2 regions of the Vreelandella subglaciescola genome follow, and region 1 is predicted to be linked to the other one. Evidence: riboswitches for the same ligand, from Rfam matches in the RefSeq annotation. Region 1 holds a riboswitch; the other holds the start of a gene.
The links. Region 1 has a riboswitch for thiamine pyrophosphate ahead of thiC (phosphomethylpyrimidine synthase ThiC). Riboswitches for the same ligand answer to the same signal wherever they lie in the genome.

Region 1 (4,416 bases):
CGCCGTCAACGATATGGAGCAAACCACCCAGCAAAACGCGGCCATGGTGCAGCAGGCAAGCGCGGCGGCGCTGCAACTGCAGGACGAAGCCGACCGCCTCAACCAGGTCGTGGCACGCTTTACCCTGCCCCGCGAGGCCGGCGAGTCTTTGCCAGCGTCACACGCAACTCAGCCCGCGCCTGCGCTGCCGGCGTTCTAGCATAAAAAAAGCGCCGTCGGATATTCGGCGGCGCTGATCAACGCTAACGCGTCACGCGCTAGACTTCCTGATACAGCTCGGCGCCCTCTTCACGAAACTTCTTCGCCTGTTCTTCCATGCCTGCCATTACCGCCTCTTGATCGCCGGTCAGGCCGTTGGCCGCGGCGTACTCACGCACTTCATGGCTGATTTTCATCGAGCAGAACTTTGGCCCGCACATGGAGCAGAAGTGCGCCACCTTGGCCGAGTCCTTGGGCAGGGTTTCATCGTGAAATTCGCGCGCGGTATCCGGATCAAAGCCCAGGTTGAACTGGTCTTCCCAGCGGAACTCGAAGCGCGCCTTGGACAGCGCGTTATCACGACGCTGGGCGGCCGGATGGCCCTTGGCCAGGTCGGCGGCGTGGGCGGCGATCTTGTAGGTGATAATGCCGGTTTTGACGTCGTCCTTGTTGGGCAGCCCGAGGTGCTCCTTGGGCGTCACGTAGCACAGCATCGCGCAGCCGTACCAGCCGATCATCGCCGCCCCAATCCCCGAGGTAATGTGGTCGTAGCCCGGGGCAATGTCGGTAGTCAGCGGCCCCAGCGTGTAGAACGGCGCTTCGTCACACTCTTCAAGCTGCTTATCCATATTCTCCTTGATCAGGTGCATGGGCACGTGGCCGGGGCCTTCGATCATCACCTGAACGTCGTGCTGCCAGGCGATGCGCGTCAGTTCGCCCAGGGTTTCAAGCTCGGCAAACTGGGCTTCGTCGTTGGCGTCGGCGATCGACCCCGGGCGCAGGCCGTCGCCCAGCGAGAAGGCCACGTCGTAGCGCTTGCAGATCTCGCAGATATCCTCGAAGTGGGTATAGAGGAAGCTTTCCTGATGGTGGAACAGGCACCACTTGGCCATGATTGAGCCGCCGCGCGAGACAATCCCGGTGACACGTTTGGCCGTCAGCGGCACGTAGCGCAAGCGCACACCGGCGTGGATGGTGAAGTAGTCAACGCCCTGCTCGGCCTGCTCGATCAGCGTATCGCGGAACACCTCCCAGCTCAGGTCTTCGGCAACGCCTTTGACCTTCTCAAGCGCCTGATAAATCGGCACCGTACCGATGGGCACCGGCGCATTACGAATGATCCACTCGCGGGTTTCGTGGATGTTCTGCCCGGTGGACAAGTCCATCACGGTGTCGGAACCCCAGCGGATCCCCCAGGTCATTTTGTCGACTTCTTCCTCGATGGACGAGGTCACCGCCGAGTTGCCCAGATTGCCGTTGATCTTGACCAGAAAATTACGCCCGATAATCATCGGCTCGGTTTCCGGGTGGTTGATGTTGCACGGGATGATCGCTCGCCCGGCGGCGACTTCGTCGCGCACGAACTCGGGCGTGATGTCCTCGGCCATGTTGGCGCCGAAGCTTTCGCCCGGATGCTGATGGCCCAGAATGCGCTCGACCTCTTCGCTGCCCGCGTATTCGGCGGAAAGCGCCTGACGACGCTGGTTTTCGCGGATGGCGATAAACTCCATCTCGGGCGTGATGATGCCCTGGCGCGCGTAATGCAGCTGGGTGACGTTCTTGCCCTCTCGGGCGCGGCGCGGGGTGCGGCTCAGGTCAAAGCGCAGCTGCGCCAGCATCGGGTCGCTCGCCCGGCGGCGGCCGAAATCGGAGGTGGGGCCGTCGAGAAACTCGGTGTCGGCGCGCTCATCGATCCAGGCTCGGCGCAGTTCAACAAGCCCCTGGCGCAGATCGTTGGTGGCGTCCGGGTCGGAGTAAGGGCCCGATGTGTCATAGACCAGCAGCGGCGGGTTTTCCTCGTTGATCCCCGAGGTGGTGGTCGGCGACAGCGAAATCTCGCGGAACGGCACGCGAATATCCGGGCGCGAACCCTCAACGTAGACTTTGCGCGAGCCGGGCAGCGGCTCAATCGCGGCGGCGTCCACCTGGGCCGTTTCGGCCAGAAAATGCGACGTTTTAGACATACAGAAAGCTCCCATGGTAATGGCCAGGGAGGCGAGGGGAGACTGGGCGGAAAAACAGCGAACCAGAAGTGCACCAGTGCTTGATCCCTACGCCGGTACCCTTCCTCGAACCGCGCGAAACGCGATGAAGAAATTAGCCGGATCAGGTTCAACGGGACCAGCGCTTGGGATGCGGCCGTGGCAACACGGCGGGCATCTGCGCTATCTCAGCCGGAATCACCGGCACCCCGTCAAGCGAGAGCCGCTACTCTAAGCCAGAGCCAGCAGCGCTGGCAACTTTCTGTGACAAAAAAGTAAACAGCGGACAAGCAGGCAAAATAACTTTTCTGGCTATTCTTATCGCCATATTTTGAACTTGGGCCGCAAAAAAGCTCTAATAAAGGGCAACTTACTTAATCTAATCGACCCTATACGACAATAAGGATCACCATGACATCAATGATCAAACCGCTGGGCTACACCCTGGGCCTTGGGCTTGCCCTTACCTTGGCCGGCTGCGCCGCTTCCACCGGCAATTCATCACCCGCCGACGATACCGCCACGCCGGATGTCACGCTTGCCAACACCTACTGGAAGCTCACAACGCTTGAACAGGGCACCGTGGCCGCCACACAGGACAACGAGCGCGAAGCGCATTTTGTCCTGCATGAAGAGGAACACCGCGTGGCCGGTGCCACCGGCTGCAACCAGCTGATGGGAAGCTACACCATGAACGGCGAGCAGATCGCTTTTAAACAAGTCGCCACCACCATGATGGCCTGCCCGGACAGCCAAGGGTCGGAGCGCGCGTTTCTCAATGCCCTCAATCAGGCCAGCGGCTGGGACATCGACGGCGAGACGCTGACGCTAAGCGGTGAGAACAACGCGCCGCTTGCCCACTTTGAGGCCGTGCACCTGTACTAGTCGCCATTCGCCACTAGACGCCATCCGCCGTTTTACGGCTCTTTCCACCCCTATTATCTACTCGCCCCAGGGAGCCGCCCATGAGCGCTGCTAATCTGCTGAATTTGAACCACAAGGTTGCCATCGTCACCGGCGGCGGCAACGGTATCGGCCGCGCCAGCAGTTTGATGCTGGCCGACCACGGCGCCAGCGTCGTGATTGCCGACCTGAAGATGGAAAACGCCCGCCGCGTGGCCGATGAAATTGAAGCCCGGGGCGGCCACGCGCTGGCGGTTACCTGCAACGTCACCGACGATGACGACCGGCGCGCGCTGATCGACAAGACCCTCGAGGCCTTTGGCGGCCTCCATATTCTGGTCAATAACGCCGGCGGCGGCGGCGCGGGCAAAGAAAGCCCCGACGATATCGACGTTGAGCGCTTTGCCAGCGTGTTTGAGCTCAACGTGTTCAGCATCTGGCGGCTGTGCCAACTGTGCGCGCCACACATGCGCGCCGCGGGCGACGGCTCCATCGTCAACATGTCCTCCATGAGCTCGGTCAACAAGAGTCCGGCGATCAGCGCCTACGCCTCGTCCAAAGCGGCGATCAACCACATGACGGCGAATCTCGCCCACGACTACGGCCCCGAGATCCGCGTCAACGCGGTGGGCCCCGGCGCGGTGCGCACCGATGCGCTGGCTTCGGTTCTCACGCCGGATATCGAAAAGGCCATGCTCACGCATACCCCGCTTGAGCGGCTGGGCGAACCCGACGATATCGCCGGTGCGGTGCTCTACTTTGCCGCGCCCATTTCCCGCTGGGTCAGCGGGCAGGTGCTGTTCGTCAACGGCGGTGGCGTGCAAACGCTGGACTAAGACCTTGGCCAAGGATCAGCAGCGCAGAGAACGTGCGTGACAGGGGCAGGATGCGCTATAGTCGCAGTGCGTGTTTGCACCGCAGGAGACAAGGATGCGCCGTTGGCTTATCGCCGCCCTGCTCGCACTAACCGCGTCGCAGACGTTTGGCAGCAATACGACCCAGATCACCTTTTGTCATGATAACGAAGACCGGCCGCCACGTTTTTATGTGCGCGACGGTGAGTGGCAAGGCCGTGATATTGACGTGCTTGACCGCTTGTTTGCCGATAGCCCCTGGCGCTATCGGCTCGACGCCATCCCTTGGCGGCGCTGCCTGCAAAGTACCCAGTCAGGCAAGCAACATCAGGCCGTGTTAAGCGCAACTTACAGCGTCGCCCGAGCCAAACATTATTACTTCAGTAACAGCTACTATTCCCACACTCCGGCGTACCTCTATATGGCCAGCGCCGACAAGAAAGCCCCTGAAATCACGCGCCCCACAGACCTCTATCGTT
Region 2 (4,416 bases), 1.1 Mb from region 1:
ATACGTTACTGCTGGTACTGCACGCGCTGCTGATTCACGGCGGCCTTGATGATGAATCGCTGTGTCAGGTGCTGCCGTTTTCCCGCCACGAGACGATTCAGACCCGGCTCGGGCTTACGCGCCGGGGCGTGCTGTGCGAACGGGAGCGGCGCTGGCAGGTCGCACCGCTGTGCTATACCGGCGTCCGCCAGCTGTTAACCGCGCGGCATTATCTGGTTGATGCCCTGTAATCCATGATGCCGCTGGCACCACGCGCTGAAAGAGGCTGCAATGGACGAAACTGCTGTAGATGACAAAGGGCAATACGCCAAGCTGTTTAACGACCTCGACAGCGAGGCGCTGATAACCCTGGGGCTGGTGCTTGGCGCCACCATACTGTTGATCATACTCTCCCAGCGCGGGCTTAACTGGCTAGCCAACCGGCTACACGGGCAGGCGCGTTTTCGCACCTTTGCGCTGGTGCCGGTAACGCGGCTGATCATTCTGCTGACGGCAGTGGTGATCAGCGTGCCGATTATCATCGAGCCGTCCTTCAGCAATATGGTGGCGCTGCTCGGGGTCGCGGGGCTGGCCATTGGCTTTGCGCTCAAGGATTACGTCAGCAGCCTGATTGCCGGCGTGGTCTCGGCGGTCGAGATGCCGTACCGCCCGGGCGACTGGGTGGAAATTGATGGCGTTTACGGCGAGGTCAAGCACGTCGGCCTGCGCACCGTTGACGTCGTCACGCCGGACGATGATCTGGTGGCCATCCCGCACCTGAAACTGTGGGACTCCCCGATATACAACGCCAACAACGGCGAGCTCAGCCTGCAATGCGTTGCGAGTTTCTATCTGCATCCGGAACACGCAGCCGGATGGGTGCGCACGGCGCTGCGCGACGTAGCGCTGACCAGCGCCTATCTCAGGTTCGACAAACCGGTCGTGGTGGTGGCCGAAGAGCAGCCATGGGGAACGCACTACCGCATTCGCGCCTACCCCATCGACCCGCGCCAGCAGTTCGACTTCGTGACCGACCTGACCGTGCGCAGCAAGGCCGTGCTTAGCGCTGCGGGCATCCGACCGGCGCTGTTGCCGCCGGATGCCGCAATGCCCGCTCGCGATAGTCGTTTTGGGGCTGGCCGTTAGGCCTCTTCGGGAAACTCGGCGCTGTGGTAGATGTTCTGCACGTCGTCGAAGTCGTTAAGCATCGCCATCAGCTTCTCCAGACCGGCCACGTCGTCGCCTTCGATGGGCGTGGTGGTCTGGGGCAAAAACTGGATGTCGTCGGCGTCAAAATCCAGTGCGCCGAAGGCATCTATCAGCGCCTGACGCGCCTTGGCGTACTCGGTGTGCGGGGCAAACACGGTAATCTGGCCGTCTTCGCACTCGATGTCGGTAACGTCAACGTCGGCTTCCATCAGCGCTTCCAGCACGCTTTCCTCGTCTTCGCCGGCAAAGGCGAAAATCGCGCAGTGATCGAACATGTGGCTGACGGTGCCCGGCGTGCCGATCTTGCTTTTGGTCTTGGTAAAGCAGCCGCGCACGTCGCCGAAAGTGCGGTTGGGGTTGTCGGTCAGACACTCGATGATCAGCATCACGTTGCCCGGCCCGAAACCCTCGTAGCGCGCGGGGGAGAAGTCTTCACCACCGGCGCCGGTGGCCTTGTCCAGCGCCTTGTCGATCACGTGCGCGGGCACCTGATCTTTCTTGGCGCGATCCAGCAGGCCGCGCAGCGCCAGGTTGTTGTGAGGATCGGGGCCGCCGGACTTGGCGCACACGTAAATCTCGCGCCCGTACTTGCTGTACACCTTGGTTTTGGCGTCGGCCGTCTTGGCCATGGATTCTTTACGGTTCTGAAAAGCCCTACCCATGTTGTCGTCCTGTGTTGGTTCCGTGCCGTGCCGGCAGTCGTCACGACATTAAAGAGGCACGATTTTACGCCACAACCGCCTACGCGGCTATGGGCTTTCCCGAGCCGTGTGGGGGCAGGCTTGTTGGGAACCGGGCGATGGGCTAAGGTCTGGCCTGCATGACACGGGGTGTCCCGCCGAACGGCGGGGCTGAGACAACACCCGACGAACCTGATCCAGTTCATACCGGCGAAGGGATGTCAGCGCAGTGCCTGAAAAGGGCGCTCGGCGTGCGTCCCTCGCCCCGCATTTGTGACTCACATCTGCCATCACAAGGGCCACGCCATGAGTACTGCTTCACACCTTTCTTCTTCTCCCGTCGCGCTGCCGCTCGACCAGCAGGTTGTGCTGGTGACCGGTGCCGGCCGCGGGCTCGGCGCAAGCATTGCCCGGGCGTTTCTCAACGCCGGCGCGCGGGTGGTGGTCAACTATCGCAATAGCGTTGACGCTGCCAACGCGCTAGCCGCCGAGGTGCCCGAGCGGGCGCTGGCGGTGCAGGCCGACGTCTGCGACGCGGAGGCGGTCAAGGCCATGCTGGCCACCGCGCGCGAGCATTTTGGCGCGCCGGTGACCACAGTGATCAACAACGCGCTGCCCGATTTCTCGTTCAACGGCGACGCCCGCCCCAACGCCGACGCGCTGACCTGGGAGCACCTCGAGCAGCAGCTGAAAGGTGTGAATCAGGGCGCGCTGAACGCGATTCAAGCCGCGCTTGCCGGCATGCGCGAGCAGGGCTTTGGCCGGGTGATCAACGTGGGCACCAATCTGTTTCAAAACCCCATCGTGCCCTACCACGATTACACCGCCGGCAAAGCCGCGCTGCTCTCGCTGACGCGCACCTTTGCCCATGATCTAGGGCCGGACAACATCACCGTCAACATGATCTCCGGCGGGCTATTGCGCACCACCGACGCTTCGGCTGCAACGCCCGACGCAGTGTTTGACCTGATCGCTGCCAATACGCCGCTGCGCCGCGTGGTCACCCCCGAAGAGTTTGCCGACGCCGCGCTGATGTTTGCCTCGCCCTGGAGTCGTGCGGTCACCGGCCAGAATCTGGTGGTCGACGGCGGGCTGGTGAAAGACTGATGGCTACGCCCTCTATGCACTTGAACCTGTTTATCATGGGCTGCGGCCACCACCGCGCCGCCTGGCGCCACCCCGATTCCGCCGCCGAGCGGATGGGCGATATCGGCTATTACGAGGCGCTGGCGCGTACCGCCGAGCGCGGCAAGTTTGACGCCGTGTTCTTTGCCGACGGCCACGCCGCGGGCAACGTTGCCGGTGGGCCGCTGTGGTATCTGGAACCGCTCACTGCGCTTGCCGCCATGGCTCGGGCCACCGAACGTATCGGCCTGATTTCAACGGTGTCGAGCACCTTCTATACGCCGTTTCACGCCGCGCGGATGCTGGCCTCGCTGGATCATATTTCCGCCGGGCGCATGGGTTGGAATCTGGTGACCTCGATGTTTGACGCCGAGGCGCGTAACCACAACTACACGGCGATGCCGCCCCACGCTGAGCGCTACGCCCGCGCCGAAGAGTTTGCCAACACGGTGCTGGCGCTGTGGGACAGCTGGGCCGACGACGCGCTGCGCTTTGACCGCAACGGCATGTTTGCCGACCCGGACAGGGTGCGCCCGATCAATCACCACGGGGAGCATTTTCTGGTGGACGGCCCGCTTAACGTTCCGCGCCCGCCTCAGGGAAGGCCGGTGCTGTTTCAGGCCGGCGCCTCCGATCAGGGCCGCGACCTTGCCGCCCGTCACGCCGAAGCGATCTACGCCGTGGCTTATGATCTGGAATCGGCGCAGGACTACTACCGCGATATTCAGGCGCGGGTGGCCGCCGCGGGGCGCCCGCCGGTACCGATTATGCCGGGGTTGGTGACCTATGTCGGCGCCACCGAGGAAGAAGCCAAAGCCCGCCAGCGCGAGCTCGACGAGCTGCTGCCCACGCAGGATTCGCTCAACCAGCTAAGCCAGTTTATCGGTCAGGATTGCAGCGATTGGGAGCTCGACGCGCCGGTGCCCGAGCTTCCGCCGCTGGAAGACTTTACCGGCCCCAAAGGGCGCTACGCGACCATTCTGCGCATCATCGAGTGCGAACGGCCCACGCTGCGCCAGCTGCTGGGACGGCTGGCCGCGGGCGGTGGGCACTGCACCATGGTCGGCACGCCGGAGAGCATTGCCGATGAAATGCAGCGCTGGGTGGAGCAGGGCGGCGCCGACGGCTTCAACCTGATGCCGCCGTCGCTGCCTTCGAGCATCGAGGACTTTGCCGAGCAGGTGGTGCCGGTGCTGCAAAAACGCGGCCTGTTCCGGCACGACTACGCAGAGCGAACCCTGCGCGGGCATTTAGGGTTGGAACGGCCGGGCGCGTGAGTAATATCGATATGTTGTTGTAGGAGGGCAGCTTTACCCATACCCCGGGCACAAGTGCTGCGCGACCGCATCCCCACCGAACCCCGGCAGGCCTTTGGCCTGCGTCGCCCGGTGAACCGGCCTCCTACGAAAATCTCTTAATATCA

Region 2: another riboswitch for thiamine pyrophosphate. It lies ahead of B5495_RS05400 (3-oxoacyl-ACP reductase); the one in region 1 lies ahead of thiC (phosphomethylpyrimidine synthase ThiC).

Annotation. Positions count from the first base shown of each region.
Region 1 covers NZ_LT670847.1:2,230,534-2,234,949, reverse strand. The annotation lists gene B5495_RS10445 (methyl-accepting chemotaxis protein) at 1-199, shown strand, start outside; gene thiC (phosphomethylpyrimidine synthase ThiC) at 258-2,162, opposite strand; TPP riboswitch at 2,230-2,402, opposite strand; gene B5495_RS10435 (META domain-containing protein) at 2,592-3,065, shown strand; gene B5495_RS10430 (glucose 1-dehydrogenase) at 3,146-3,919, shown strand; gene B5495_RS10425 (substrate-binding periplasmic protein) at 4,014-4,416, shown strand, end outside.
Region 2 covers NZ_LT670847.1:1,164,915-1,169,330, reverse strand. The annotation lists gene B5495_RS05415 (hypothetical protein) at 1-230, shown strand, start outside; gene B5495_RS05410 (mechanosensitive ion channel family protein) at 271-1,125, shown strand; gene B5495_RS05405 (YebC/PmpR family DNA-binding transcriptional regulator) at 1,122-1,850, opposite strand; TPP riboswitch at 2,005-2,104, shown strand; gene B5495_RS05400 (3-oxoacyl-ACP reductase) at 2,175-2,975, shown strand; gene B5495_RS05395 (LLM class flavin-dependent oxidoreductase) at 2,975-4,270, shown strand.